4 regions of the Lactobacillus sp. ESL0237 genome follow, and region 3 is predicted to be linked to each of the others. Evidence: predicted binding sites of a transcription regulator. Region 3 holds the regulator's gene; each other region holds the start of a gene.
What was found. Region 3 encodes HrcA, which represses chaperone genes, less so after heat shock. Its sites were predicted from a motif close to TTAGCACTCNNNNNNNNNGAGTGCTAA; they were not measured.
Positions count from the first base shown of each region.

Region 1: a site for HrcA is predicted at 1,821-1,847, ahead of groES (co-chaperone GroES). Genes of this name have one in related genera too.
Region 2: a site for HrcA is predicted at 1,802-1,828, ahead of F5ESL0237_RS07290 (ATP-dependent Clp protease ATP-binding subunit). Genes of this name have one in related genera too.
Region 4: a site for HrcA is predicted at 1,192-1,218, ahead of clpP (ATP-dependent Clp endopeptidase proteolytic subunit ClpP). Genes of this name have one in related genera too.

Region 1 covers NZ_REHE01000010.1:16,145-19,363, reverse strand. The annotation lists partial or broken gene F5ESL0237_RS05455 (ABC-F family ATP-binding cassette domain-containing protein) at 1-811, opposite strand, end outside; gene F5ESL0237_RS05450 (redox-sensing transcriptional repressor Rex) at 1,074-1,706, shown strand; gene groES (co-chaperone GroES) at 1,892-2,176, shown strand; gene groL (chaperonin GroEL) at 2,193-3,219, shown strand, end outside.
Region 2 covers NZ_REHE01000010.1:410,931-414,149, reverse strand. The annotation lists gene F5ESL0237_RS07295 (ATP-binding cassette domain-containing protein) at 1-1,666, shown strand, start outside; gene F5ESL0237_RS07290 (ATP-dependent Clp protease ATP-binding subunit) at 1,865-3,219, shown strand, end outside.
Region 3 covers NZ_REHE01000008.1:22,776-25,994, reverse strand. The annotation lists gene truB (tRNA pseudouridine(55) synthase TruB) at 1-15, shown strand, start outside; gene ribF (riboflavin biosynthesis protein RibF) at 35-967, shown strand; gene hrcA (heat-inducible transcriptional repressor HrcA) at 1,094-2,143, shown strand; gene grpE (nucleotide exchange factor GrpE) at 2,156-2,734, shown strand; gene dnaK (molecular chaperone DnaK) at 2,754-3,219, shown strand, end outside.
Region 4 covers NZ_REHE01000006.1:174,588-177,806, reverse strand. The annotation lists gene F5ESL0237_RS02470 (SH3-like domain-containing protein) at 1-1,079, opposite strand, end outside; gene clpP (ATP-dependent Clp endopeptidase proteolytic subunit ClpP) at 1,250-1,837, shown strand; gene whiA (DNA-binding protein WhiA) at 1,881-2,816, opposite strand; gene yvcK (gluconeogenesis factor YvcK family protein) at 2,824-3,219, opposite strand, start outside.

The DNA of each region.
Region 1 (3,219 bases), on a different contig from region 3:
CATCTTTTTTAATTTTTTCTTGCTGCTTTTCGTAAGCCTCTTCTTGCTGACAATCCCTTAATTGACGCTGTTTTACGTAATCGGAGTAATTACCTTTGAAGGCTGTTAATTGGCCAAATTGTAATTCAAAGATTTGGTTGGCCAAATGGTCTAAGAAGTACTGATCATGTGAAACTACTAAAATTGCTCCATTGTAACCTTTAAGGAATGCTTCTAGCCAATCTAACGTATTTAAATCTAAATAGTTAGTTGGCTCATCAAGTAGAAGTAGGGGGGGCTTATGTAAAAGTAGTTTGACTAAGGCTAAGCGGGTCTTTTCTCCACCAGATAGGTTGCTGATAGTTTTAGACCAAGTTTCTTCTGGGAAATTAAAGCCATGTAAAATACTTTTAATATCAGCTTGATAGCTGTAGCCACCTTTTTGCTCAAAATCAAATTGTAATTGATCATATTTTTTTAAAAGTTGACTATCTTGAGGATGTTCAGCTATTTTTTGTTGCATTACTTGCATTTGTTTATTCATTTCGATTAAAGAAGAGAAAACACCGAGTAATTCGTCCCAAATGGTTTTATTTTCATTTAAAGCTTTTTCTTGAGCGATGTAGCCCACTTCAATTGCTTTATTAACAATAAACTCACCGTGTGTAGCTTCTTCTTCACCTGTCATAATTTTTAAAAGAGTAGTTTTACCTACCCCATTTGAGCCCACTAAGCCAATTCTTGCATTTGAATTGATTGAAAAATTGACATTTTTAAATAGTGTAGTAGCTCCAAATTGTTTTTCTAAATCGTGTCCTTGTGCAATTATCATATTTTTCACCTAAAAACTATTTTAGCATATGAAGCGAGTTAAAAGTGACTATGGTCTGTTTCAAAATATAGCAAGATAAATTAATAGTTGATTTTTGAGGCATTGAAAATAATTAGATAAGTAGTGTTTGTTGTGTTAAAATCTAAAAGATTGTGAAAAATATTTGCAACTAACACTAGTTTATAGGTAAAATAATAAATAATTGATGAGTAATTCACAAATGAAATTTGCTAGCATAATTAAGTTGGAGGCTTTGTAATAAATGGAAAAAATAAAAATTCCCACGGCGACAGCAAAAAGACTGCCGCTTTATTATCGATACTTAATCATCTTGAATGAAGCTGGCAAAGAGAAAGTTTCCTCAACTGAATTATCTGAAGCTGTTCAAGTTGATAGTGCATCAATTAGGCGCGATTTTTCGTACTTTGGTGCATTAGGTAAGCGTGGGTATGGATATGATGTAAAAAGCTTACTGACTTTTTTTAAAAAAATATTGAATCAAGATACTTTAACCAATGTGGCTTTGGTAGGAGTTGGTAATTTGGGACATGCTTTGCTTAATTATAATTTTAAGCGAAGTAATAATATTCGAATTTCTTGTGCTTTTGATATAGATCAAAAAATAACAGGCAAAATTTTAAGCGGCGTTCCTGTATATGATATGAGTGAGCTTAAAAAGCAACTGAGTGACCAACAGATAACAATTGCGATTTTAACAGTTCCTTCTAATACAGCTCAAAAAACAGCAGATGAAATGGTTGAAGCAGGTATTAAAGGAATTATGAACTTTACGCCGATCAGACTCTCAGCTCCGAGCGGAATACGAATACAAAATGTTGATTTAGCTACTGAATTGCAAACATTAATTTATTTTTTAGAAAGTGATAAGAAGTAGCCCGCATAAATATTAGGTAGACTTAGTGATTAAAACAAATTAGCACTTTAATTGAAAAAGTGCTAATTTTTTCTTGCATTTTAAACAAAAAGGGGTTATTATCATAATTATAAGTTAGCACTTAGCTAATTTGAGTGCTAATGACTAAAATTAAAGATATTAAATTGAATTTAGGAGGGACAAACGTGTTACAACCAATAGGTGATCGCGTGATCGTAAAAGTTAAAGAAGAAGAAGAAAAAACTGTAGGCGGAATCGTCCTTGCTTCTAATGCTAAACAAAAGCCAACTGAAGGTGAAGTTGTTGCTGTAGGTGCAGGCAGCTATGCTGAAAATGGTAGTAAAATTCCAATGACTGTTGCAGAGGGTGATATTGTGCTCTACGATAAGTACTCAGGCACTGACGTTAATTACGAAGGTGAAAAATACTTAGTCCTTCATGAAAAAGATATTTTGGCAGTTGTTAAGTAATTAAGGAGTAAGAAAAATGGCAAAAGATATTAAATTTTCTGAAGATGCAAGACGTTCTCTATTAAAGGGTGTCGATAAATTAGCTGATACAGTTAAGGCAACAATTGGTCCTAAAGGAAGAAACGTTGTTTTAGAACAATCTTATGGTAATCCTGATATTACTAATGATGGTGTGACCATTGCTAAAGCAATTGAATTAAAAGATCATTATGAAAATATGGGTGCTAAGCTTGTTGCTGAAGCTGCTCAAAAGACTAATGATATTGCTGGTGATGGAACCACAACTGCTGTTGTTTTAACGCAAGCTATTATTCGCGAAGGGATGAAGAATGTTACTGCTGGTGCTAATCCAGTTGGTGTTCGTCGCGGAATTGAAAAGGCTACGAAAGCTGTTGTTGATGAATTACATAAAATTAGTCATACAGTTTCTTCTAAAGAGCAAATTGCTCAAGTTGCTGCTGTTTCATCCGCTTCAAAAGAAGTTGGTGATTTGATTGCTGATGCAATGGAAAAAGTAGGCAATGACGGAGTTATTACCATTGAAGATTCACGTGGTATTGAAACTGAGCTTTCTGTGGTCGAAGGAATGCAATTTGACCGTGGTTACTTGTCACAATACATGGTTACTGACAATGATAAGATGGAAGCTGATTTAGACAACCCATACATTTTAATTACTGACAAAAAGATTTCGAATATTCAAGATGTTTTGCCACTATTACAAGAAATTGTACAACAAGGTAAGTCTTTATTAATTATCGCTGATGATGTTTCAGGTGAAGCTTTACCAACTTTGGTCTTGAATAAGATTCGTGGTACTTTCAATGTCGTTGCTGTTAAGGCACCAGGCTTTGGTGATCGTCGTAAAGAACAATTGCAAGATATTGCGGCTTTAACAGGTGGTACAGTGATTACTGAAGACCTTGGTCTTGAATTAAAAGATACTACACTTGATCAATTAGGCCAAGCACGGCGTATCACAATTACTAAGGACTCAACCACTATTGTTGATGGTGCTGGTTCAGAAGATGCTATTAAGGATC
Region 2 (3,219 bases), on a different contig from region 3:
CGGGCTTGAACGAATAAATTCCTTTTATCATTTCAATACGTGTCCGCATTGCCAGGGCTATCGTATTGATCCTACCCGTTGGCAACAATTAGTTGCTGGGAAAAATATTGTTGCAGCTGAGCAATTAACTTTAGGTGAGTTGCCCCAGTATATGCAAGCAATAAAGGACTGGTTGCCGCAGTCAATGCAAGACTTAGCTACAAATTTAAGCGATGAATTACTACATCAGGTTAAGCCTTTATTGAAGTTAGGTTTAGATTATCTAAGTTTAGCTCGGTCAGCTAATAGTTTGTCGACTGGCGAATTACAGCGCATACAATTAGGCCGAACTTTAAGGACAGAAACTACTGGGGTGTTATATGTGTTAGATGAACCTTCAGTAGGGTTGCATCCTGATAATGTAGCTGGCTTAATTGATATTTTTCACCAATTAGTTAATCAAGGAAATTCTTTAGTAGTAGTTGATCATGAAACTGCAATTATCAGTGCAGCTGATTGGATTATTGAAATTGGCCCTGGTTCTGGTAGTCAGGGAGGACAAATTATTGCTCAGGGTACCCCGTTACAAATAAAGCAAAATTCTAATTCGTTAATTGGCCCATATTTAACTGGTAATGCACCGCTGCTTGTTCGTCCAGCGGCTAGTAGAGAACTTTTTTCATTAGGACAAATTGACCTAGCAATCACCCAGCGTTTTAATTTAAAAGACGTACAAGTTAAAATTCCGTGTGGCTTTATGACGGCAGTTACTGGTTTTTCTGGAGCAGGGAAAACCACGTTAATTCTTGATGCCTTGTTATCGGCTTTGCAGGCGCAAAAAGCACATCAACCAATGCCTAAATGGATTAAGCAGTTTAAGGGTAAGACAATTAAAAATGTAATTAGTGTTGATTCTTCACCAGTAGGTAAAAATCAACGTTCTACAGTAGCTACTTATACGGATATTATGGATAATTTGCGTAAATTGTTTGCCCAACAACCGCAAGCTAAGAGTTATAAGTATCGTGCCAGTCATTTTTCCTATAATAATAAAGAGGGAGCTTGCCCAGCTTGTGGGGGTAGTGGTGTAATATCGCTTGATATTCAATATTTGCCCGATATGGTTGAAACTTGCTCACTTTGTGAAGGACACCGCTATAATCAAGATGTGTTAAGGGTAAAATGGCAAGGATTAAGTATTGCCGAGATACTCGACTACTCAGTAGCTGAGCTACTTCAGCAAAATTTGTTTCAAACAGAGCCTAAAATTCAAAAAACATTAACAACTTTAAGTCAAATGGGTTTAGGCTACTTGCATCTTGGTGAAGCAACACCCGCTTTATCAGGAGGTGAAGCTCAGCGGCTAAAGTTGACTAGTCATTTGCACCGGCAACAAAAAGACAGTTTGTTTATCTTTGATGAACCGACAGTAGGACTACACCCGCAAGATGTTAGAACGCTATTGCAAGTTTTTCAACAACTTTTAAATAAGCAGGCGACAATCATTACAATTACCCATGATTTAGATATTATGGCTAACAGTGATTATATGATTGACTTAGGCCCGCGCGGAGGAGCGAATGGGGGGCAAATAGTTGCTTGTGGTACACCTGTGGATATTTCGCAAAATAGGCAGAGTTTGACAGCAGAATATTTACGTGACCAGTTGCAGTTATACCAAAAATAACTAAATAGTAAGCCTTATTTAGGACTATAAGTCTTGATTGATAAGGCTTTTTTGCTTTCAAAAAATAATTGTGGAAAAGTAAGTTGCTTTTCTTGCTATCTGTGGATAACCTGCTATAATTACAAGTATAAGAAATTAGCACTCAATGCTTTTGAGTGCTAATTAAAAAATTATAACGAATACAAGGGGTGTTTAGATATGACATATTTTGACAACGAATTTGATAACCTATTTAACGAATTAAACAATTCTTTCTTTAATAGTTCGAGTGATAATAACGGTTCGATTCCTATTCACTATTCAAGCAGTATGAATATGGCACCACAAAACCTTAAGCAAAACGTTCCAACTCAAAAAGAGCAACCAATTGGGATTGACTTAGTTGAACAAGCTAAAAATAATAAATTCGACCCTGTAATTGGGCGCGATGAGCAAATTCAAGCAGTAATTGAGATTTTAAGTCGACGTAAGAAGAATAATCCGGTTCTAGTTGGACCAGCAGGTGTCGGTAAGACCGCAATTGTTGAAGGTTTAGCCCAAAAAATTGCCCAAGGGGACGTTCCTGAAAAAATGAAAGATAAGCATATCATTGCCATTAATATTAATGATATGGTTGCTGGCTCAAGTTTACGGGGTAGCTTTGAAGAACGCTTAAAGAAAATTATTGATGAAGCAAAGAAAAATCCTAATATTATCTTATTTATAGATGAATTACATAATATTGTTGGCGCTGGTTCGACTGATTCGGAAAATAATAGTGGCGATGCAGCTAATATTTTAAAACCGGCTTTAGCTAGTGGAGATTTAAATTTGATTGGGGCGACAACTACTAGTGAGTATCGCCAAATTGAAAACGATGCGGCTTTAGCGCGGCGTTTCCAACCAGTTGATGTGCCAGAGCCTTCAACTGATGTGACCGTGAAGATTCTGGAAGGTTTAAAGAAAAAGTATGAAGAGTATCACCATGTAAAATATAGTGCTAGCGCTCTGCGGCTTGCCGTAGAATTATCACAACGTTATATTCAAGGTCGTTACTTACCAGATAAGGCCATTGATTTACTTGACGAAGCTGGAGCAAAGAAAGGACTTGATGCAACCCCTAGCGATGAAGCAGGACTGAAACAGCGTATTAAAACTTTAGAAAATGACAAAAAAGTTGCTGCTCAAAATGAAGACTATGCTAAGGCCAGTGACTTAAAACAGCAGATTGAAAAATTACGTGACCAATTAGACCATCTTGATGATGCAGATACGCCTAGGGTTACAGATCAAGATATCTATGCTCTAATTGAGGCTAAAACTAAGATTCCAATGAGTGAATTACATGCCAGTGAAGGACAGAAAAACTTAAATTTAGCGGCAAAATTAAAGGCAACAGTGATTGATCAAGACAAGGCCATTGAAGTTATTACTGATGCGATTGCTCGTAAACAAATTTTCAAAGATAATAATCGTCCAACTGGTTCCTTTTTACTTACAGGTCCAACTGGTGTTGGTAAGACAGAACTTTCTAAGCAATTAGCAATTCAATTGTTTGGTGGTGAAAACCATTT
Region 3 (3,219 bases):
TTGCAAAATAATTAGATGAAATGAAGGTTCAACAGTGCAAATTATTCATTTATCTTATCCAGTTAAAAAGAATATTGTCCCGGGTAAAATTGTATTGGCTCTCGGCTTTTTTGATGGTGTTCATCGTGGACATCAGCAGTTAATAAAGGTCGCAAAGAACACTGCCAATAGTAAGGGCTTACCCTTAGTGCTAATGACATTTGATCGGCATCCTAAGGAGGTCTATCAAAACCAAGTAGTGAGTTATATTGATACCCTAGATGAAAAGATATATAAAATGCGGCAGCTTGGAGTAGATTATTTGTTGGTGATGCATTTTAATGAGCAATTTAGCAAAGTAAGTGCTCAAGAATTTGTAGATAATATTATTGTTAAACTTAATACTGAGACTGTTGTTGCTGGTTTTGATTATACCTATGGACCTAAAAATATTGCCAATATGCAGAATTTACCTAAATTTGCGCAAAACAGATTTGAGATTATTACGGTTCCGGAACAAACATACAATGACCAAAAAATTGGCTCAACAGAGATTAAAAGAGCTATTAAAAATGGAAAAATGGACTTAGTTAAAGACTTACTTGGCACACCTTATGTCATGTCCGGTTATATTGGGCACGGACTGCGTAATGGTCACAAGTTGGGCTTTCCAACTGCTAATTTAGTTTGGGATGAGAATAAGGTGATTCCTAAAGTTGGCGTTTATGCTACGAGGACAATGATTAATGGTAAGTGGTATGAATCAATGACTAGTGTAGGCTATAATGTAACAATTAACAGTGCCCAAAAAATATATATTGAATCTAACTTATTTGGTTTTAGTGAAGAGGCTTATGACCAAAAGATAATAATTAAGTGGTATAAGTATACACGCGGAGAAATAAAGTTTGCTAATTTAAATCAACTAAAAGAGCAAATGAAACAGGATAAATTAAAGATTACAGACTATTTTGAGCAGTACAGATAAGTTAAAATTGTTGCAAAAATTTATTTCAAAATAATTAGCACTCAGCTTGACATTCTGCTAAATACTAGTATCATAATAATTGTTAGCACAAAGCAAATAAGAGTGCTAAAAGTGAGGGCGATATTTATGTTGACCGAACGTCAAGAATTAATTTTAAAAACAATTATTAATAATTTTACACAGACACATGATCCTGTCGGTTCAAAAACTGTAATGAACCAACTGCCAATTAAAGTTTCCAGTGCAACTATTCGTAATGAAATGGCTCTTTTAGAAGACAAGGGCTTAATTGAAAAAACTCATTTATCTAGTGGCCGTTTACCATCAACTGATGGCTATCGGTACTATTTAGATAATTTAGTTGAGCCATTACGTTTGCCAGCATCAGTATATGATAGAATTATGCTACAATTTAGCCAGCCATTTCATCAAGTTAATGAAATTGTTCAAGAGGCGGCCAAAATTTTATCTGATTTGACTAATTATACTGCTTTTGCTGAAGGACCAGAGAGTAATTCTTTAACTATTACTGGTTTTCGAATTGTTCCATTAGTGAATAGGCAAGTTATGGCTATTTTGGTTACCAGTGATGGGAATGTTCACAGTCAAGTTTATCGTTTACCCTATAATATTGGTGGCGATGAAGTTGAAAAAGCTGTGCGAATGCTAAACAATGAATTGGTAGGTAAGACTTTAAACGAAATAAACCCGAGTTCATTGAGTCAAGATTTAAGTGAAAAATTTGGTCTTCATCATATCACTGAATTAATTGAATTGGTTGAAGATGTGGTTAAAGAGGCTACTAGTGAGCAAATGTATGTTGACGGGCAGCTAAATCTTTTAAATAACAGTTCACTAAGCGATGCTTCAAGTTTGAAATCGCTCTATGAATTACTGGGTCATGAAGATTTAGTTTCGAATTTAATGACTAATGTAATGAACTCAAGTGATAGTCACTCACCCATAAGAGTTAGTTTAGGTTCGGAATTATCTAATGATTTATTGAAGGATTATAGTCTTCTTACTGCAGAGTACAGTGTAGGGTCATATGGTAAAGGTATTATTGCTTTACTTGGTCCTAATAATATGCCGTATTCGCAAGTGATTGGCCTACTAGAATATTTTAGAAATGAATTAGCTAAAAAGCTACTGGAATATTATGGCAGATTTAAATAAAGGAGGTTAACTGTGAGTAAAGAAAAACAGACTAATGAAAAAGATTTTATAGAAAATCAACCGGCAACGGATGAAACGAAAGATTTTGAAGCTCAAGTAGATGATCAACAAGCATCTGAATCTGAAAAAGATAAAATCAAATCAGAGTTAACTAGGGTGCAGGAACAAAATAAAGATTTAGAAGATAAATATTTACGTAGTCAAGCAGAAATGCAAAATATGCAAAATCGTTATAATAATGAACGTGCACAATTGATTAAGTATGAATCTCAGTCTTTAGCTAAAGACATTTTACCGGTAATGGATAATTTAGAAAGAGCTTTAGCAATTGAAGTAGATGATGAAGCTTCAAAGCAGCTTAAAAAGGGTGTTCAAATGACTCTTGACTCCTTAATTAAGGCGATGAAAGATCATGGAATTAGTGAAATCGATGCTGAAGGTGTAGAATTTGATCCAAACTTACATCAGGCAGTTCAAACGGTTGCTGCTGAAAATAATGAGCAGAAGAATTATATCGTTCAGGTTTTACAAAAGGGTTATTTATATAAGGATCGCACATTAAGACCAGCAATGGTTGTTGTTGCACAATAATTGAAAGGAAGTTTTATTAATGTCAAAAGTTATCGGTATTGATCTTGGAACAACTAACTCTGCAGTTGCAGTTCTTGAAGGTAAGGAACCAAAAATTATTACTAATCCAGAAGGTAACAGAACTACTCCTTCAGTAGTTGCCTTTAAGGATGGTGAAATTCAAGTTGGTGAAGTAGCTAAACGGCAAGCAATTACTAATCCTAATACTATTTCTTCAATTAAGCGTCACATTGGTGAGGCTGGTTATAAAGTCAAAATTGGGGATAAGGCCTATACACCACAAGAAATTTCTGCAATGATTTTACAATATATTAAGAAATTTTCAGAAGACTATTTAGGTGAGAAGGTTACTGAAGCAGTTATTACGGTTCCAGCTTACTTTAATGATGCTCAACGTCAAGCTACTAAAGATGCTGGTAAAATTGCTGGTTTAGAAGTAAAACGGATTATTAACGAACCAACTGCTTCATCACTTGCTTATGGTT
Region 4 (3,219 bases), on a different contig from region 3:
AAGTCATAACCAACAATATGGCCATTATTTAAGTTTGTATGACTTAAAAGACTAGTATAAGCCCAACCTTGTGAAACAGTTAATCCTTCTGGAATATGCCCTACACGGTTAATATTATCATCACTTGGATCTTTAACACTTAACAAAACAGGTTGATAAAAGCGCGTTCTAAGTGTTAAGTCGCCACTAGTTAATTCGCGCGAATCATTTTCGGGGCTATATTCATTAGGGCTGATGTAGTTAACAGAAGAACCATAATGTGTTTTCCAAGTTTTATAGTCATTAGTCCCTTCCTGGGCCGGAAAAGAATTGACTACTTCAGCGTCAGCAATACCTTCTGTAGTACTCTTTCTGACGGTAACTTTTACGGTCGCAGAAGTATCACCGTAAGTATATTTAACTTTATAAGTTTTAGGAGTAGCGCAATCAATACTATCTCTTGAAACCTGAACTTGTTCATTATCGATTACTGTACCCATGCCGTTAGTTACGTATGAGATTGCATCTTTAGGGAAAAAGCTATAATACTCATTACGTACCAGACTTACAGTCTTGGGTACGGCAATTTGATTACGGGCAAAGAATTTTTCATTAACATAGCCTACTTCACGACCGTTTACATATATACGCCAGTAGCGATTTTTCTTAGTTTCAATTAATTGATCTGATTGAATATGGCTATAACGATAGTTAATTCCATCAGCGATTTTTTTGCTAACTTTACCATCAACTACATCTTGCCATACCGCATAATTCTTAGTACCGGCAACTTTAGTCATCATTGAAAAACCTGTAATAGTTTGCTTAGGTTTAGTTTTTCTTTGGACTGCTGACTGATTATCATCAGTCTTATCCTTGTCAGAGCTATCAGTCTTATCCCTGTCTCGACTGTTTGAATCATCACTATCAGATTTAGTATCATCAACTGACTTACTAGCATCATCTTGCTCTTGATCTTGCCTTTGTGCTTGCGAATCACTTGCATCTGCCGCTAGAACTGAAACAGTTGCTAATTGACTTGAAACAGCAAAATTTGACAATAATAGTGTAATCGCAGCTAATTTTTTAAAAAGCTTCAAAATAGTTCCTCCAAAATTTTAAATTCACTTTATATTATAATATAAAAATAACATTACAGAGAATACAAATTTGATACACTTTCATTGACAGCACTTAATGTAAGTGATTTAATTAGCACTGTACTATTTAGAGTGCTAATATTTTTAATTTAAACTAGGAGGTAGAAAAGATGCTAGTACCTACAGTTATCGAACAAACTGCACGTGGTGAACGTGCTTATGACATCTATTCACGCTTATTAAAGGACCGCATTATTATGCTTAGCGGTGAAATTAATGACGACATGGCTAATACAATAATCGCACAATTATTGTTTCTTGACGCCCAAGACAATACTAAAGACATTTCTCTTTATATTAATTCTCCTGGTGGTGTAATCACCTCCGGCTTGGCAATTATGGACACCATGAATTTCATTAAATCTGATGTTTCCACTATTGCAATTGGTATGGCTGCTTCAATGGCCTCCATCCTTTTAACCAGTGGAGCTAAGGGAAAGCGGTTTGCTTTGCCAAATTCAACAGTCTTGATTCATCAACCTTTAGGTGGAGCTCAAGGACAGCAAACTGATATTCAAATTGCAGCCAATGAAATTTTGAAGAGTCGTGAGAAGATTAACAAGATTTTGCATGAAACTACCGGGCAACCACTTGAGAAAATTCAAAAAGATACTGAACGTGATAATTATCTAACAGCTGAAGAAGCTAAAGATTACGGCCTAATTGATGAAATTATGGTTAATCAAAAACAAGATTAGTAAAATAAAAAAAGCCCCCTTTTACTGGGAGCTTTTTTTATTACTAATCTTGCAGACTTTGCGCCAAATCATGCAATTTTTTTAAGCGGTGATTGGCACCTGATTTAGAAATTGGACCATCTGGTATTTGCTGGGCTAGCTCCTTTAAAGACAATTCCGGATTAGCTAACCTAAGCCGGGCAATCGTCTGTAATTTTTCTGGAATATTTTCTAAACCAATTTTACGTTCAATTAATTCAATGTCTTCGACTTGCTTAGCCGCCGCAGTAGCTGTCTTTTTTAAGTTAGCCGTATCACAATTAACTAACCGATTAACTGAATTACGCATATCCCGCATAATACGTAAATCTTCAAACGATAACATTGCGTTAAAAGCCCCAACGATATGCAAAAAATCGCCAATTTTCTCTGCTTCTTTTAAGTAAACAATAAAACCACGCCGCCGTTTAGTCGTCTTAGCATTAAGATGAAAATAGTGATTCATTAATTCCAACAAGTCATTATTATGATCCTCATAAGCTGAATAAATTTCTAAATGATATCTACTAGTTTCAGGATTATTCACACTACCACTAGCCAAAAAAGCCCCCCGTAAATAAGACATAGCACCTTCACGGGAAGAGGTAATTCGGGGAGGAACTCGCGTAATTATCCCTAAATCAGCAGCTAAGATTTCTAGATTAGTTAGAATTTCATGAACATGATTTTGCAAACGAACTAAGTATTGATTATTTTTTTTCAATTTCATTTTACGTGAAACAATCAAAAGTGGTTCTACTTTATAAGCCGTTTTTATCAAGGAAAAAATTCGGCGGGCAATTGCTGGATTTTCAGTAGTAATATCAAGACTATACCGGTGATCATGAAAATTCAAAACACCATTCATACGTAAAAAAGCAGCCAGCTCCGCCTTAGCATGTTCTGGATGAATTGTTAATGAAGTTAATTCTTTCTTCACCTTGCTTGCATAGCTTGCCATTATTTAACTATTCCTTTCTACGAGACATTGCAGCAAAAGCCAAATTAATAATCTCCTTAGCTACTTTTTGTCCATCATGAAAAACTAACCCACTACGTTGATCAATAAAATCATCAGTAATTACGCGGCTACCTTGCGCACGTAAACCAGCAAAATCGTTTTTAACTGGTTCAATATACGCATCATAATCTTTAGGATTAAATTTAGACATATCAATTTTGGCCCCATTAACCAAGGTAGTGTTAATATAATGCCCTCCTAAGTGCTTATTAATTACTGAAACATGCTCGCAATCAGAAAAATGGTCTGTTTCACCTAGCTGAGTCATAATATTGCATATATAAATAACTTCAGCTTCAGTTTGACGCACTGCTTCGCCCAAGTTAGGGATCATTAAATTAGG